DNA from 3 places in the Klebsiella quasipneumoniae subsp. quasipneumoniae genome. Region 1 is predicted to be linked to each of the others. Evidence: predicted binding sites of a transcription regulator. Region 1 holds the regulator's gene; each other region holds the start of a gene.
The links. Region 1 encodes CRP, which controls carbon source genes, mostly activating them, when cyclic AMP is high. Its sites were predicted from a motif close to ATGTGANNNNNNTCACAT; they were not measured.
Positions count from the first base shown of each region.

Region 2: LGM20_RS13190 (sugar transporter) is a predicted target of CRP. The motif match lies at 3,571-3,588, and genes of this name have one in related genera.
Region 3: focA (formate transporter FocA) is a predicted target of CRP. The motif match lies at 2,591-2,608, and genes of this name have one in related genera.

Region 1 is NZ_CP084876.1:421,741-427,644, reverse strand. It holds gene LGM20_RS01965 (hydrolase) at 1-408, shown strand, start outside; gene LGM20_RS01960 (YheU family protein) at 405-623, shown strand; gene LGM20_RS01955 (phosphoribulokinase) at 660-1,529, shown strand; gene LGM20_RS01950 (OsmC family protein) at 1,585-1,989, opposite strand; gene crp (cAMP-activated global transcriptional regulator CRP) at 2,296-2,928, shown strand; gene LGM20_RS01940 (YccS/YhfK family putative transporter) at 2,980-5,058, shown strand; gene argD (bifunctional acetylornithine/succinyldiaminopimelate transaminase) at 5,048-5,904, opposite strand, start outside.
Region 2 is NZ_CP084876.1:2,704,525-2,710,428, reverse strand. It holds gene eamA (O-acetylserine/cysteine exporter) at 1-161, shown strand, start outside; gene marB (multiple antibiotic resistance protein MarB) at 211-429, opposite strand; gene marA (MDR efflux pump AcrAB transcriptional activator MarA) at 464-844, opposite strand; gene marR (multiple antibiotic resistance transcriptional regulator MarR) at 865-1,299, opposite strand; gene LGM20_RS13195 (MarC family NAAT transporter) at 1,561-2,229, shown strand; gene LGM20_RS13190 (sugar transporter) at 2,297-3,496, opposite strand; gene LGM20_RS13185 (PhzF family phenazine biosynthesis protein) at 3,698-4,489, shown strand; gene LGM20_RS13180 (SDR family NAD(P)-dependent oxidoreductase) at 4,540-5,217, opposite strand; gene LGM20_RS13175 (NanQ anomerase/TabA/YiaL family protein) at 5,214-5,687, opposite strand; gene LGM20_RS13170 (sialidase family protein) at 5,684-5,904, opposite strand, start outside.
Region 3 is NZ_CP084876.1:3,475,448-3,481,351, reverse strand. It holds gene pflB (formate C-acetyltransferase) at 1-1,622, opposite strand, end outside; gene focA (formate transporter FocA) at 1,674-2,531, opposite strand; gene ycaO (30S ribosomal protein S12 methylthiotransferase accessory factor YcaO) at 2,917-4,677, opposite strand; gene LGM20_RS16860 (DUF421 domain-containing protein) at 4,793-5,485, shown strand; gene serC (3-phosphoserine/phosphohydroxythreonine transaminase) at 5,674-5,904, shown strand, end outside.

The DNA of each region.
Region 1 (5,904 bases):
AATCTGTTAAAAGCCAACGCCTCACGTAAGCTGAAAGCGTATCCTGGCTCGCTGCCCGTCGATTTACGCCAGCTCAAAGGGATGCGCCGCATCCGGGAATTTGACGACATGATCACCGCCAAAATCCATGGTTTCGCCGATGCGCTGGATTATTACCGGCAATGCAGCGCCATGCCGCGGCTCAGCGATATCACTAAGCCGACGCTCATCATCCATGCGAAAGACGACCCGTTTATGGACCACCACTCCATTCCCCCGCAGGAGCAACTGCCGGCGAACGTTGAGTATCAATTGACTGAACAAGGCGGCCACGTCGGCTTCGTCGGCGGCACCCTGCGTAAACCGGAGATGTGGCTGGAAAGACGCATTCCCGACTGGTTAAACCGCTGGCTGGAGGTTCCCGTATGATTATTCCCTGGCAGGATCTGGATCCCGAAACGCTGGATAACCTGATTGAAAGCTTTGTGTTACGCGAAGGCACCGATTATGGTGAACATGAACGTTCACTTGCCGATAAAGTCGCCGATGTAAAACAGCAGCTGAAACGCGGAGAGGCGGTCCTCGTGTGGTCGGAACTGCATGAGACGGTCAATATTATGCCGCGCGCGCTGTTTAACGGCTAAGGCGACGACACTACATCGTTTAACCAGGGAGTTGTTATGTCTGCCAAACATCCGGTGATCGCCGTCACGGGCTCCAGCGGCGCGGGCACTACCACCACCAGCCTCGCCTTTCGCAAAATCTTCGCGCAGCTAAATCTGCACGCCGCGGAGGTGGAAGGCGACAGCTTTCATCGCTACACCCGCCCGGAAATGGACATGGCGATCCGCAAAGCGCGGGATCAGGGCAAACATATCAGCTACTTTGGCCCGGAGGCGAACGACTTCGGCCTGCTGGAGCAGACCTTTGTCGACTATGGCCGCCATGGCAAAGGCCAGTCGCGTAAATACCTGCACACCTATGACGAAGCCGTGCCGTGGAATCAGGTGCCGGGAACCTTCACCCCATGGCAGCCGCTGCCGGAGCCGACGGACGTGCTGTTCTATGAGGGGCTGCACGGCGGGGTTGTCACGCCGCAGCATGATGTCGCCAGCCATGTCGACCTGCTGGTCGGGGTCGTGCCTATCGTTAACCTGGAGTGGATCCAGAAACTCATTCGCGACACCAGCGAACGCGGCCACTCCCGGGAGGCGGTGATGGACTCCGTCGTCCGATCGATGGAAGATTACATTAACTTCATCACCCCGCAGTTTTCCCGCACCCACATCAACTTCCAGCGCGTGCCGACGGTGGACACCTCCAACCCGTTTGCCGCGAAAGCGATCCCCTCTCTGGACGAGAGCTTTGTGGTGATCCATTTCCGCAATCTGCAGAACATCGACTTCCCCTGGCTGCTGGCGATGCTACAGGGCTCGTTTATTTCGCACATGAACACCCTGGTGGTGCCGGGCGGTAAAATGGGGCTGGCGATGGAGCTTATTATGGCGCCGCTGGTCGAGCGTCTGATGGAAGGCCGAAAGATCGGCTAACAGAAAAAACCCCGGCCAGGCCGGGGTTGAGATCATTCACATCAGCAGGCGAAGACTACGCCTCGATCACTTCATAGGAGTGGGTGATCTTCACCGCTTTTTCCAGCATCAGCGCCACCGAGCAGTATTTCTCTGCCGACAGATCCACCGCACGGGAGACTGCGCCATCTTTCAGCGCCTTACCGGTGACGATAAAGTGCAGATTAATATGCGTGAACAGGCGCGGCGCCTCTTCCCGACGCTCAGAGGTCAGCTTCACTTCGCAGTTGGTCACGTCGTGACGACCTTTTTGCAAAATAGAGACCACATCGATCGCACTGCAACCGCCCGCCGCCATCAGCACCATCTCCATCGGGCTGGGCGCCTTATCTCCGGAGTTGCCATCCATCAGAATCTGGTGTCCTGACGCGGACTCCCCGATAAAGGTTAACCCTTCAACCCATTTCACACGCGCTTGCATAAAATTTAACTCCAGTATCGCAATATTCCTGTCAGATTACGCGCACATAACAATTCTCGCAACGGAAGGCGACCTGCGTCATGCTGAAGCGAGACACCAGGAGACATGCGGCGAAAGCTATGCTAAAACAGTCTGGATGCTACAGTAATACATTGATGTACTGCATGTATGCAGAGGAGTTCACATTACAGGCTGTCGAAAAATCATCAGCCAGCTTCCCAGGTATAGGGAAACAATACGATTGCATGCCCGGACGCCGTGTAGTGTCGGCGCCCGGAGATAGCTTATAACAGAGGATAACCGCGCATGGTGCTTGGCAAACCGCAAACAGACCCTACCCTTGAATGGTTCTTGTCTCATTGCCACATTCATAAGTACCCATCAAAGAGCACGCTGATCCACCAGGGTGAGAAAGCAGAAACGCTGTACTACATCGTTAAAGGCTCCGTGGCTGTACTCATCAAGGATGAAGAAGGTAAAGAGATGATCCTCTCCTACCTCAACCAGGGCGATTTCATCGGTGAATTAGGCCTGTTTGAAGAGGGTCAGGAGCGTAGCGCCTGGGTACGGGCGAAAACCGCATGTGAAGTGGCCGAGATCTCTTATAAGAAATTCCGTCAGCTGATCCAGGTGAACCCGGACATTCTGATGCGTCTCTCTTCGCAAATGGCTCGCCGTCTGCAGGTGACGTCTGAGAAAGTGGGCAACCTCGCCTTCCTCGACGTGACGGGCCGTATCGCCCAGACGCTGCTGAACCTGGCGAAGCAACCCGATGCCATGACCCACCCGGACGGTATGCAAATTAAAATTACCCGTCAGGAAATTGGTCAGATCGTCGGCTGCTCTCGTGAAACCGTTGGCCGTATTTTGAAAATGCTGGAAGATCAGAACCTGATTTCCGCCCACGGTAAAACTATCGTCGTCTACGGCACCCGTTAAGTTGCTAAGCGGCGTATTGCTCCTGCAGTACGCCGTTTTTGTTTTTCCCTCATGTGGCGCAGGCTGATTTACCACCCGGAAGTCAACTATGCACTGCGGCAAACGCTGGTGCTGTGTCTGCCTGTGGCCATCGGTCTTCTGCTCGGCCATCTCCAGCAGGGACTCCTGTTTTCCTTAGTTCCCGCCTGCTGCAACATCGCCGGTCTCGACACTCCGCATAAGCGCTTTTTTAAGCGTCTGATTATCGGCGGCTGTCTGTTTGCCGGATGCAGCCTGGTGGTGCAGCTGCTGCTCGCCCAGACCATACCTTTGCCGCTTATTCTCAGCGGCCTGGCGCTATTGCTCGGCGTCACCGCGGAAATCAGTTCGCTGCACGCGCGCCTGCTGCCCGCGTCGCTGATCGCCGCCATCTTTACCCTGAGCCTGGCGGGCAATATGCCCGTCTGGGAGCCGCTGCTGATCTACGCCTTCGGCACGCTATGGTACGGCGTGTTTAACTGGTTCTGGTTCTGGCTGTGGCGCGAACAGCCGCTGCGGGAGTCGCTCAGTCTGCTCTACCGGGAACTGGCCAATTATTGCGAAGCCAAATATAGCCTGTTGACCCAGCATACCGATCCCTCGACCGCCCTGCCGCCGCTGCTCATCCGCCAGCAGAAGGTGGTCGATTTAATCACCCAGTGCTATCAGCAGATGCATATGCTGGCCGCCAACCAACGTAACGACCACAAACGTCTTCTGCGAGCGTTCCAGATGGGGCTGGATCTACAGGAGCATATTTCGGTCAGCCTGCATCAGCCGGAAGAGGTGCAAAAGCTGGTTGAGCGCAGCCATGCCGAAGCGGTGATCCGCTGGAACGCGCAGACCGTCGCCGCCCGCCTGCGGGTGCTGGCGGATGACATGCTCTATCATCGTTTTCCGCAGCGTTTCCAGATGGATAAACAGATCGGCGCCCTGGAAAAGATCGCCCGCCAGCATCCGGATAACCCGGTCGGCCACTTCTGCGCCTGGCACTTCAGCCGCATCGCCCGGGTGCTGCATACCCAGCGCCCACTGTATGCCCGGGATCTGATGGCTGACAAAGAGCGTCGTTTACCGCTGTTTCCCGCGCTAAAGAACTATCTGTCGCTGAAGTCCCCCGCGCTGCGCAACGCCGCCCGCATCAGCGTGATGCTGAGCATCGCCAGCCTGATGGGCAACGCCCTGCATTTGCCGAAGCCCTACTGGATCCTGATGACCGTCCTCTTCGTGACACAGAATGGCTATGGCGCCACGCGGGTTCGTATTGTCCACCGGGCGGCGGGGACGCTCGCCGGCCTGATCATCGCCGGGCTGACCTTGCACTTTCACGTTCCGGAGAGCTATACCCTGAGCGGGATGCTGCTGATCACACTGCTCAGCTATCTGATCATCCGCAAACACTATGGCTGGGCGATGGTGGGGTTTACGGTGACGGCGGTATATACCCTGCAGCTTCTGACGCTCAACGGCGAACAGTTTATTATCGCCCGGCTGATCGACACGCTGATCGGCTGCCTGATCGCCTTCGGCGGGATGGTCTGGCTGTGGCCGCAGTGGCAGAGCGGCCTGCTGAAAAAAAACGCCCACGATGCGCTGGAGGCCGACCAGCAGGCGATTCGCCTGATCCTCAGCCCCGACCCCAAAGCGCCCGCGCTGGCCTACCAGCGCATGCGCGTCAATCAGGCGCACAACGCGCTCTACAACTCCCTGAATCAGGCGATGCAGGAGCCCGGGTTTAATACCCACTACCTGGAAGATATGAAGCTATGGGTGACGCACAGCCAGTTTATCGTCGAACACATCAACGCCATGACCACTTTGGCCCGGGAGCATACGATGCTCACCCCGGATCTTGCCCAGCGCTATCTCGAATCCTGTGAGATTGCCCTGCAGCGCTGTCAGCAGCGGCTGGACAGCGATGGTCCCGGCAGCGCAGGGGATGTCAATATTATGGAGTCACCGGAAAGCGAGGTGCCGATCGGTCCGTTAAGCACCCTGGAGCAGCATCTGCAACGCATTCTGGGCCATCTGAACACCATGCACACCATTTCGTCAGTGGCATGGCGTCAGCGGCCGCATCACGGCATCTGGCTGCGGAAGATCAGCCGTTAATCACCTTTGCCACGGCCTGGGCAAAGCGCGCCATCCCCTCGGCAATATCCTGCTCTTCGATGATCAGCGAGGGAACAAAACGCATCACGTCCGGCCCGGCGTTAAGCACCATGACGCCGGCTTCCGCAGCGGCATAGAGAAAATCACGCGCGCGGCCCTTGTGCTGCGGCTTGAGTTCGGCGCCAATCAGCAGGCCCATCCCGCGAATATCACTGAACAGATCAAACTCGGCATCCAGCTGCTGCAGGTGTTTGACGAACAGTTCGCGTTTGGCGTTCACGCCATCCAGCACCGCCGGGGTATTGATCAGATCGAAAGCGGCGTTGGCGACCGCGCAGGCCAGCGGGTTGCCGCCGTAGGTTGAGCCATGGGAACCCGCATGGAAGGCGCTGGCGATCTCGTGGGTAGTCAACATGGCGCTGACCGGGAAACCGCCGCCCAGCGCTTTGGCGCTGGTGAGAATATCCGGGGTTACGCCATAGTGCATATAGGCAAACAGCGATCCGGTACGCCCCATTCCGCACTGCACTTCATCAAAGACTAACAGCGCCTGGTGTTGATCGCACAGTTCGCGCAGCCCCTGCAGGAACGCCGGCGTCGCTGCCGTCACGCCGCCTTCGCCCTGAATCGGCTCCACCACCACCGCGCAGGTGTGGTCATCCATCACCGCTTTTACCGCCTGCAGGTCGTTGAAGGGAACATGGACAATATCCGCCGGTTTCGGGCCGAAACCATCGGAGTACTTCGGCTGCCCGCCGACGGAGACAGTAAACAGGGAGCGACCATGAAAGGCATTATGGAAAGCGATGATTTTGGTTTTGTACGGGCTATGGCGGGTCACCGCAT
Region 2 (5,904 bases), 2.3 Mb from region 1:
TGTCGCTGCTGGTGCCGGTGGTGGGGATGGCCAGCGCCGCGCTGCTGCTGGGAGAGACGCTGAGCGGGCTGCAGCTCGCCGGGGCGGCGCTGATCATGGCCGGGCTCTATATCAACGTTTTCGGACTGCGTCTGGTGCGGCCGGGCATGGCGCGCGGGTAAAAAAAAAGCCCCGGAGACGGGGCTATACACAAGTATGCGTGTAATGGCATCACAGGTCGTGCTGCTGGTAGTACGGCACGCCAAGTTCGTCAGATTTATCATTGCCGGCCGCCATATGATTGAAATCAAACGGCGAGTCGTTATGTTCCGAAGGGAGAATCATTGTGTCACGCTGGTTTTGCCGCACCGGCGTGGTGGTTTGCTCCGCATAGCTGAAGCTGGATGCCAGCGACAGAACGACGATGGCTGCGGCAGCGAATAGTTTCATGATTTCCTCAATACGTCTTTAATAATGCAGGCGATTAACAACAGTTATTTAGCGGATGCAGATAGCGGGATTCGCCAGGTACATTCGTTATGCGATATTTATGGGGCGGAACATCGAAATAGTTTTTAAACGTTCGCGTCAGGGTCTGCTGCGATTCGAAACCGTAGCGTTCCGCCAGGTACAGGATTGGCTCATTGCTCTGCTTGAGCTTTTGCGCAATCTCCGTCAGCTTACGGCTGCGGATGTACTGGCCGAGGGAATGGCCGGTCTCTTTCTTAAACATACGTTGCAGGTGCCACTTGGAGTAACCTGAGCGCTCAGACACTTTTTCCAGCGACAGGGGCGATTCCAGGTTATCCTCGATCCACGACAAAATACTATGGATAGTGATGGCGTCATTATTACGTCTGGACATCATCTTACCTCTTCTTATTTTTACGGCAGGACCTTCTTGAGGAGTTGCTCAAGCATGGCGACTTCGTCCGCCGACAGATTTTTTGTTAACTCCTGGTGTAACTTCTGACCCACAACCTGATGACACTGCTCGCAAAGGGCTGCGCCGTCTGGCGTCAACTGCACCAGCACGCCGCGCTTGTCAGCGGGGTTGGGTAACCGTTCAATCCAGCCTTTACACGCCAGGCGGTCGAGCATACGCGTCATCGCGCCCGGGTCGACGGAAAGCACGGTTTTCAGCTCAACGGGGGTAATACATACCTCGCAACGAATGGAACAGAGCACCCGGAACTGGGTCGCGGTAATATCCATGGGTGAGAGGTAGTCGTTGAGCAGGCGATCTTTTTTCTGGTTAACCATCTGGATCAAGCGGCCCAGCGGGATCATCTCGTTGAACAGGTCGCTGGTACTTTTCATGATGGTTGCCCAGGCAATGATTTAGTTGCGAGTGATACTATTGCCCAGGCAATCATAAGTCAACATTATGAATTGGCCGATGCCACGATTTGCTAAAACAAGAAAATTCGACACGGGTCACTGTTTGTGAATTTTCTAACGCTTGTTAATTTTTGGCGAAGGTGATTGATCAGCAGGCTGGCGTTGGAATTGTTGAAGCCGGTATACTCACGGCGTGAAACCATCCTTAAAAAATGAATATTTACGGGGCTTTTTTTAACTATGTTTGATTTGTTTAAAGCGATAGGGCTCGGCCTGGCGGTGCTGCTACCGCTGGCGAATCCGCTGACTACCGTGGCGCTGTTCCTTGGCCTGGCGGGCAATATGAACAACGCCGAGCGGAACAAACAGGCGTTGATGGCTTCGGTGTATGTCTTCGCCATCCTGATGGTGTCGTGGTATGCCGGCCAGGTGGTGATGAATACATTCGGCATATCAATACCTGGGCTGCGTATCGCCGGGGGGTTGATTGTGGCCTTTATCGGTTTCCGCATGCTGTTCCCCCAGCAAAAAGCCCACGATTCGATGGAAGCGAAGATCAAATCGGAAGAGCTTCAGGATGAGCCAACCGCCAATATCGCCTTTGTGCCGCTGGCGATGCCAAGCACCGCCGGTCCGGGCACCATCGCGATGATCATCAGTTCCGCCTCAACCGTGAAGCACGGCGTGGACTTCCCGGAGTGGGTGGTGCTGGCGGCGCCGCCGATTATCTTTGCCCTGTTGGCGATCATTCTCTGGGGTTGCCTGCGCAGTTCGGGGGCGATTATGCGTCTGGTAGGCAAAGGCGGCATTGAGGCCATTTCGCGGCTGATGGGCTTCCTGCTGGTCTGCATGGGCGTGCAGTTCATTATTAACGGCGTGCTGGAGATCATTTCGACCTGGCATCCCTGACCGCGGTGATGCGCAGAGAGACAAAAGCCCGCCGGCGCGATACCGACGGGCTTTTTTTGCGGCTCAATCAAGAGTGGTGCGGCTGGTGCTCTTCCAGCGATACCGGCCAGCGACGGAAGATCAGCAGGGCCCAGATCAGGCCTGCCAGCGCCGGGACGGCGCCGATGTAGCCGATGGAGGCCATAGAGAGGTGCAGACTCACCTGGCTGCCCACCAGCGCGCCGGCGCCAATGCCGATGTTAAAGATGCCCGAGAACAGCGACATGGCGACGTCGGTGGCGTCCGGGGCGGAGGCCAGCACTTTCACCTGCATGCCGAGACCGATAATCATGATCGCCACCCCCCAGAAGATGCTGAGCAGCATCAGGTGGTGCGGGTTATGCGAGGCCGGCAAAAGCAGCAGCAGACAGGCCAGCAGCAGGCCGATGGCGAGGCTTATCAGCCCCGAAGCGTGCTGGTTACCGAGCTTGCCGAACAGAATGCTGCCGATAATCCCGGCCCCGCCGAGGATCAGCAGCAGTACGGTGGCAAAATTGCCGCTCAGACCCGCCACCGTCTGGACGAAGGGTTCGATATAGCTGTAGGCGGTATAATGGGCGGTTACCACCACCACGGTCAGAATGTACACGCTGACTAGCGCCGGGCGACGGAACAGCACCGGCAGGCTTTTCAGCGAGCCTGAGTGTTCGCTCGGCAGCGTCGGCAGCAGTTTCACCAGGCAGGCCAGAGTGGCTAAGGCGCCGAGGCCGATCGCCAGGAAGGTCATCCGCCAGCCAAAATACTGGCCGATGATGCGGCCGATCGGAATGCCAAACACCATCGCCAGCGCGGTACCGGTAGCGATCAGGCTCAGCGCCTGCGCCCGTTTGCCCGGGGGCGCCATGCGGATGGCCAGCGCCGACGTTATCGACCAGAACACCGCATGGGCGAAGGCGATGCCGATGCGGCTGATGACCAGCACGTCAAAATTCCATGCAAAGAACGACAGCACATGGCTGGCGATAAACAGAATAAACAGGCCGATGAGCAACCGCCGACGCTCCACTTTGCTGGTCAGCAGCATAAACGGCAGCGACATTAACGCCACCACCCATGCGTAGATGGTCAGCATCATGCCCACTTGGGCGGTTTCCATGCCGAAGCTGTCGGCAATATCCGACAGCAGACCGACCGGGGCAAATTCTGTGGTGTTAAAAATAAACGCGGCGATGGCCAACGTCACGACACGTAGCCACGCTACCTTGCGTGAGACCGTATTCGTAGTCATAAGCTCTGGACTGGTGATTCAGGGGAAGATGTGACGCTGATCTTAAAACGTTTGCTGGCGAAAAGACAATCATTTTGTGATCTGTATCTCATTTCACTGCAAACGCCCAGGTGCGGTTAAGCAATTAATTTTGCTATGGATAGTGTCAGGGGGGCGCTTTTATGTCATGTTGAAGGAAAGTAAAAAAAATAAGGACAGTGTATGCAGGAAATACAATTTTATCTGGTCGATGCCTTCAGCGATAAAAACTTCGGCGGCAATGCCGCGGCCGTTTGCCCCCTCAGCGAGTGGTTAGCCGACGATGTGCTGCTGAAAATGGCCCAACAGCATAACCAGTCCGAAACGGCGTTCTTCGTCCGCACCGACGAAGGTTATGAGCTGCGCTGGTTTACCACCCTTGGCGAGATCAACCTCTGCGGCCACGCCACCCTGGCGACGGCGCACGTTATTTTTGAATATCTCGACCATCCCTCGGCGACGATTACCTTTAGCACCCGTTTTGTCGGCGACCTGCGGGTGACCCGCAGCGGCGACTGGCTGACGCTCGACTTCCCGGCGTGGACGACCACCCCGGTGGCCAATCCGCCGGCGGACCTGCTGGCCGGGCTGGGCCTCGAGGCGGCCGTCGAGGTACGGGAAGGGCGCGATTATCTGGTGCTGCTGGCGGATCGCCGGCAGGTTGAAGCGGTGCAACCGGACATGGCGCGCCTGCAGACGCTCGGCAAAATGATCTGCGTGAGCGCGCCGGATGAGGAATATGACTTTGTCAGCCGCTTCTTCTGCCCGGGAGAAGGGGTGCCGGAGGATCCGGTGACCGGCTCCGCCCACAGCATGCTGATCCCCTGGTGGGGCGACAAGCTGGGGAAAACCACCATGATGGCGCGCCAGGTCTCCGCCCGCGGCGGGGATCTGCGCTGCCAGTGGCAGGGCGACCGGGTGCTGATCGGCGGCCAGGCCACCACCTATCTGCGCGGGACTGTCTATTTACGTTAATCCTCACCGCCGCGTCGTTCCGTTGTCCGGGGACGGCGCGGCGTGCGTCATCAGGCAAGGGAGGCGCCACCGCACATCACCAGCTCCTGTCCGGTCATCGCCGATGCGCCCTCACTCAATAACCAGCTTATCAGCGAGACCACCTCCTGCGGGGTAATGAGCCGCCCCAGCGGCGGCAGCCGCGGCGGAGAGCTTTCCCTGCCAGGCTGATGGAGCATCGGCGTATCGGTTGCCCCGGGCGCCACCACGTTGACCGTCACCCCTGCGGGCGCCAGCTCTGCCGCCCAGCTTCTGGCAAGGGCGACCAGCGCGGCTTTGGTGGCCGTATACTGGGAACGACCCGCTGCGCCTCGTGATGTTCGGCTTCCCAGCAGAACAACCCTACCGCCCGGCTCCATGGCCGGGGCGAAGTGATTGACCAGCGTTTGGGCCGCGTCGACATGTAAACGCCACAGCGACTCGCCGCGCAGTGGATCAAGATTGCCCAGGGGCGCGGCGGTCATCGAACCCGCGGCGTGGATGATGGCCTGAGGAGGCTCAATCTGTTCCAGCGCCGCCAGCAGCGCGCTGCGTTGGCTGACATCGACCTCCAGATGGCGAAAGTTCGGCTGTGAGAAGGGCGGCAGCGAACGGCTCATGCCGACCACCTGCCAGCCGTCCTCCAGCAATCGCCTCACCACCGCGGCGCCGATCCCGGAACTGGCCCCGGTGACTATGGCCCGCTTCATTGCGCCTCCAGCATCGCTGCCGGTATCTTGAATACCGCCTTTCTGACCGGCGCTGGCGTCGAAACCGCACACAGCGCCTGGTGCGGTTCGCCGGGGTAAAAGACCGCGAAGTCGCCGGGACGCAGCAGAATAGAGACACTCTCCGGGGCCGGCTGACAGAGATAGAGGTCAGGCTTAAGCTCATTATCCTGCGGGCGCATCACGGCAGCCATGCCCGCCTGGATCCGCTCCTCGCCGGCCAGGATGACCTGAATATCCGCCCACTGGCGATGATATTCCGTATGCCGCTCGGCCGCAGGCTGGGTTTGCGCCACGCCGAGGGTGCAGAACCACGGCGCGCCGTCGGGCTGGAAGCGGCCATCCTCTCTGGCGCTCAGGGCGGCCAGCGAACAGTCCTCGCTGCTCAAAATCTGCTTTAACGCTGGCGGCAGACCAGCCTGGTGCAGCGCCTGCAGGGTACCGATAATCATGCGCTTTCTCCTTTCACCCACTGTGGCGAAACGCGAACATACTTGATCGCCTGGCGGTACCAGGTGTAGGCGATATGCAAATTACCGTCTGCTCCCTGTTTGATGCTGGGGTAGGAGAACTCCCGGTTCAGCTTCTGCTCCGAATTATTGGTCATGCAGTAGCCGTCACCCTCGTCAAGATTACGCAGCCACGGCCAGCTTTTGCCGCCGTCAGGCG
Region 3 (5,904 bases), 2.3 Mb from region 1:
TTGATTGCAGACAGGGAGTCAGCAGCAACGGACAGACCCGCGATACCACACGCCATGGTGCGGATAACGTCACGGTCGTGCAGCGCCATCAGAGAGGCTTCGTAGCTGTACTTGTCGTGCATGTAGTGGATGATGTTCAGCGCAGTGACGTACTGTTTAGCCAGCCAGTCCATGAAGTGATCCATGCGTTCCATCACTTCGTCGAAGTTCAGAACGTCGCCTTTGATCGGTTCAGATTTCGGACCCACCTGCATTTTCAGTTTTTCATCCACGCCGCCGTTGATAGCGTACAGCATGGTTTTTGCGAGGTTGGCGCGAGCACCGAAGAACTGCATTTGCTTACCAACAACCATCGGGCTTACGCAGCATGCGATAGCGTAGTCGTCGTTGTTGAAGTCCGGACGCATCAGGTCATCGTTCTCATACTGCAGAGAAGAGGTATCGATGGACACTTTAGCAGCGAATTTCTTGAAGCTCAGCGGCAGTTTTTCAGACCACAGGATAGTGATGTTCGGCTCCGGAGACGGCCCCATGGTGTACAGGGTGTTCAGGAAGCGGAAGCTGTTTTTGGTCACCAGAGTACGGCCGTCAACGCCCATACCGCCGATGGATTCTGTTGCCCAAATCGGGTCACCGGAGAACAGTTCATCGTATTCCGGGGTACGCAGGAAGCGAACCATACGCAGTTTCATGACCAGGTGGTCAACCATTTCCTGCGCGTCTTGCTCGGTGATTTTACCCGCCTGCAGGTCACGTTCGATGTAGATATCCAGGAAGCTGGAGGTACGACCGAAGGACATTGCCGCGCCGTTCTGAGATTTAACGGCAGCCAGGTAACCGAAGTAGGTCCACTGGATAGCTTCCTGAGCGGTGGTCGCCGGACCGGAGATGTCGTAGCCATATTTAGCCGCCATCTCTTTGATCTGGCCCAGCGCGCGGTGCTGTTCAGCGATTTCTTCACGCAGACGGATGGTCGCTTCCAGATCTTCGCCGCTTTCCAGTTTCGCTTGCAGAGAGTTGAACTGGGCGAATTTGTCTTTCATCAGGAAGTCGATACCGTACAGCGCAACGCGACGGTAGTCACCGATGATACGACCACGGCCGTAAGCATCCGGCAGACCAGTCAGCACGCCGGATTTACGGCAGCGCAGGATGTCCGGAGTATAGACGTCGAAAACGCCCTGGTTGTGAGTTTTACGGTACTCAGTGAAGATTTTTTTCAGCATCGGGTCCAGCTCGCGATTGTACGCTTTGCAGGAACCTTCAACCATTTTAATACCACCGAACGGGATGATCGCACGTTTCAGCGGCGCTTCGGTCTGCAGACCAACGATTTTTTCCAGACCTTTCTCGATATAGCCTGCGTCGTGAGAGGTGATGGTGGAAGCCAGGGCAGTGTCAAAATCAACAGGCGCGTGAGTGCGGTTTTCCTGTTTTACACCTTCCATTACGCTGTCCCACAGCTTGGTGGTCGCTTCAGTCGCGCCAGCCAGGAAGGATTCGTCGCCTTCATATGGGGTGTAGTTTTTCTGAATAAAGTCACGGACGTTGACTTCATTCTGCCAGTCACCTTTCGCAAAACCTTCCCAGGCTGTGGCTAACTTTTCATTAAGCTCGGACATGTAACACCTACCTTCTTAAGTGGATTTTTTATTTACTGCCTGAAACAACCCTTAGTGATGGTCGTTGCCACGCAGGTAAATGACCCAGTATGTCAACCCGACCAGCAGACCCCCGCCGATAATGTTCCCGATAGTTACCGGAATCAGGTTATCAGTGATGAAGTTCATAACGGTCAAGTGAGAGAAACTTTCCGGAGTCGAACCGATTGCGGTCCAGAATTCCGGGCTTGCAAAGTTGCGGATTACGATACCCATCGGGATCATAAACATGTTGGCGATGCTGTGCTCAAAGCCGCTGGCAACGAACATCGCTACCGGCAGGACCATGATCATCGCTTTATCCATCAGGCTACGACCGGAATAGCTCATCCATACGGCGAGACAAACCATCAGGTTAGCGAGGATACCCAGGCTCACGGCCTCCACAAAAGTATGGTGCATTTTGTGGTCAGCGGTCTGCAGGACATTGAGCCCCCAACCGCCGTTGGCAGTCATATATTCGCCTGATAACCACATCAGCAGCACAAACAGCAGTGCGCCCACCAGGTTACCAAAATAGACGTTGAGCCAGTTTTTTGCCAGTTGCCCCCAGGTAATTCGACCGCTGGCTTTCGCCACCACGATCAATACCGTAGAGGTAAAGAGGTCAGCGCCGCAGATAATGCACAGAATCAGACCCAGGGAAAAACAGACCCCACCGATAAGCTTGGCAATCCCATAAGGCATCGCGGCAGTGCCGGTGGTCGCGGTGATATAGAATACGAAAGCGATGGAGATGAAAACGCCAGCGGTGATCGCCAGATAAAAGGTCTTCATCGGATGCTTCGTTGCTTTATAGACACCTGCTTCTTCGGCGACTTTCGCCATCGCGGCAGGGAGCAAAAGATCAAAAGGGTTGTCAGCTTTCACACTAACTCTCTCTTTATATAAGTTGGCGGTGAGATACTAACAAAGCATTATAGAAGGGAAATTGATATAGATCATATCTCACCGGAACTATATGCCTTTTTAGTGTGTGGTTTTTGTGTTTTTAGTGGTTAACTGATTGAATATTATGAAGAAAATAAATTTTAAAATTTATAAGTTATGTTGAATTTTTTCGTTTTCACGCCATTTTTTGAGTTAATTAATATGGAGTATTTTATTTAAAATTAACGAATGGTAAATCTTATAAGCGCATTATTTACTATTAATTAACTTTGCAACTACAAACTATAGTGGCCGCCTCGTCAGGTGAAATCAACGGAGCCGCATTGGGCTCCGTTGCTGGTCACCACGATGGCGCGCTTAGGGCTTATTTTGCCCAGAACGCCGCCTTCGCTCGCTGCAGTTTTTCATAAGCCTTCAGCAGCGACTGATGGGCCGGGAAAGCCTGCAGATCGCTGTCGACAGCCTGAAGGCCATAGAACGGCGCTTCCCCGCTCAGCGCCGCGCTGGCGGCTTCGACCGCTTCGGCGCCGTACATACGGATAAAGGCGTTCAGGTATTGCAGCGGCTGACGCTCCTCTTCCTGGCTCAGCAGCAGCAGGGTCTGCAGGCAGCGATAGTAGTTAGCGCGTTCCGCGCTGAAGACCGAAGCGTTGAACTCCATGGTCCACTCGGTCCAGATCAGCGCCTGCTCCAGATCGCCGCCGGCCAGGGCCAGCATGGCTTTCAGCTCGCCGACGCGCAGGGTATACCAGCCGTTGTCTTTGCCGGTGGCGAGGCCCAGCAGTTCGCGAACGCGGGTGAAATCATCCAGGCCTTCATCGTCCATCTGCTCGATCAGCGCCAGGTAATCTTCTTTTTCCCACTCGCTGCCCGGCAGGGACAGAATGGTGTCGCGCAGATGAGCGCCCATGCTGTTGTTCGCCAGCCACAGATCTTCCGCCGGGTAAATATCCGACATCCCCGGGACGATGATACGGCAGGCGTAAACGCCCAGGTGCTCGTAGTCGGCGATATACACTTCTTTATCTTCGGCCTTGAAGATGGCCATCAGGGTGGCGAACTCTTCTTCTGTGGTGCCGGAGAAGCTCCAGTCAACGAACGGATAGTCGGCATCCTGCTTGAACATATCCCAGGAAATCAGGCCGCTGGAGTCGATAAAGTGGGTTTCGAGGTTAGCATGCTCGGCGACTTCTTCGTCGTCGAAGGTCGGCGGCGTGAAGACGTCGAGATCTTTCAGGCTGCGGCCCTGCAGCAGTTCGGTGACCGTACGCTCCAGCGCCACGCCGAAGTCCGGATGGGCGCCGAAAGAGGCGAAGCAGGTGCCGTTTGCCGGGTTAAACAGCACGACGCAGATAACCGGATACTTGCCGCCCAGCGAGCCATCATAGGCAAAGATCGGGAAACCTTCGGCTTCCAGTTTGGCGATCGACTCCACAACGCCCGGATAGCGCGCCATGACCTCCGCCGGGATCTCCGGCAGGCTGATGCTTTCGGCGATGATGCGGTTTTTGATATGGCGCTCAAAGACTTCGGACAGGCCCTGCACGCGAGCTTCATTACGGGTGTTGCCGGCGGACATGCCGTTGGAGACATACAGGTTGCCGACGATATTCATAGGAATATAGACCGTTTCGCCGTCGGACTGGCGGGTAAAGGGCAGGCCGCACACGCCGCGCTCATCGTTACCGGATTGCAGATCCACCAGCATGCTGGCCGTCAGCTGATCGTCCGGATCGTAGAACGCGAGCAGGCGGGCATCCAGCAGACCTTCCGGGACGTCGTCGTTTTCGGTCAGCGGGAACCACTTTTCGTTCGGGTAGTGAACGAACGGGCCGTTAGCGATAGTGTCGCCTAACCAGAAGTCAGCGAAAAAATAGTTGGTGGACAGGCGCTCGAAATATTCGCCCAGCGCGGAGGCGAGGGCTGCCTTTTTGGTGGCGCCTTTACCATTGGTAAAGCACAGCGCGCATTCCTTATCGCGAATGTGAACGGACCACACGTGCGGCACCGGGTTCAGCCACGAGGCCTCTTCGATATCAAATCCGAGGTCGAGCAATTTTTGCTGGAAGCGAGCGATGGAATCTTCCAGGGCGGCATCTTTGCCGGGAATAAACGTTTGGGTCATGGCGATCACTTTTGTCGTACGGAAAGCGCGCAATGATACGGCTTTTATCTGACAGGTGCTATCTCCATCATCTGGCTATGCTTAGAGACATCTTTTAATGCTCAGGGAGATGATAATGAAAGCCTTTGACTGGCAGAGGATGGCGCTCGATAAAGTACCGGTGGAATTTCTCGGCGAGGTGGCGTTGCGCAGCCTCTACACCTTCGTTCTGGTCTTTATTTTCCTCAAAATTACCGGACGGCGCGGCGTGCGGCAGATGTCGCTGTTTGAGGTGCTGATTATTCTGACCCTCGGCTCGGCGGCGGGGGACGTGGCGTTTTATGACGATGTCCCGCTGTTGCCGGTGCTGGTGGTCTTCGTCACGCTGGCGCTGCTTTATCGCGGCATCATGTGGCTGATGGGGCATAGTGAAAAGCTGGAGGATCTGCTGGAGGGCAAGCCTATCGTGGTGGTGGAGGAGGGGCAACTGGCATGGGAGAAACTGCATGCGGAAAATATGACCGAATTCGAATTTTTTATGGAGCTACGGGTCAACAGCGTCGAGCAGCTCGGCCAGGTGCGGCTGGCGATCCTTGAAACCAATGGCCAGATCAGCGTGTTTTATTATCCCGATGACGAGGTGAGGGCCGGGTTGTCGATTCTCCCGACGCACTGCACCACGCGCTATACCACTATTCCTCAGGAGGGGATCTACGCCTGCGTACGCTGCAGCATCGTGATGGCGATGCAGGCGGGAGAAAAGCGAATATGTTCCCGCTGCGCAAATGCAGAATGGTCGAAGGCCAGCCGGGCGAAACGACTCACCTGACAGCAAATATGTCGGTTTTATTACGTCAAGCCGATAGATTCTGTTGTGTGACGGCTGCCGCGTTTTGCCGTCGGCGAGTTTTAGCCATTGCGGACCGTGTCACTGAATGATAAAACCGATAGCCACAGGAATAACTTATGCCCGCGGCGGTTCGCGGGCAAAACAACATAGCAACGTGGTGAGGGGAAATGGCTCAGGTCTATAACTTCAGTTCGGGCCCGGCAATGCTGCCGGCGGAAGTACTCAAACTGGCTCAGCAGGAACTGTGCGACTGGCACGGTCTGGGTACGTCGGTCATGGAAATCAGTCACCGTGGTAAGGAGTTCATCCAGGTGGCAGAAGAGGCAGAACAGGACTTCCGTTCTCTGCTGAATATCCCTTCCAACTATAAAGTGTTGTTCTGTCATGGCGGCGGTCGC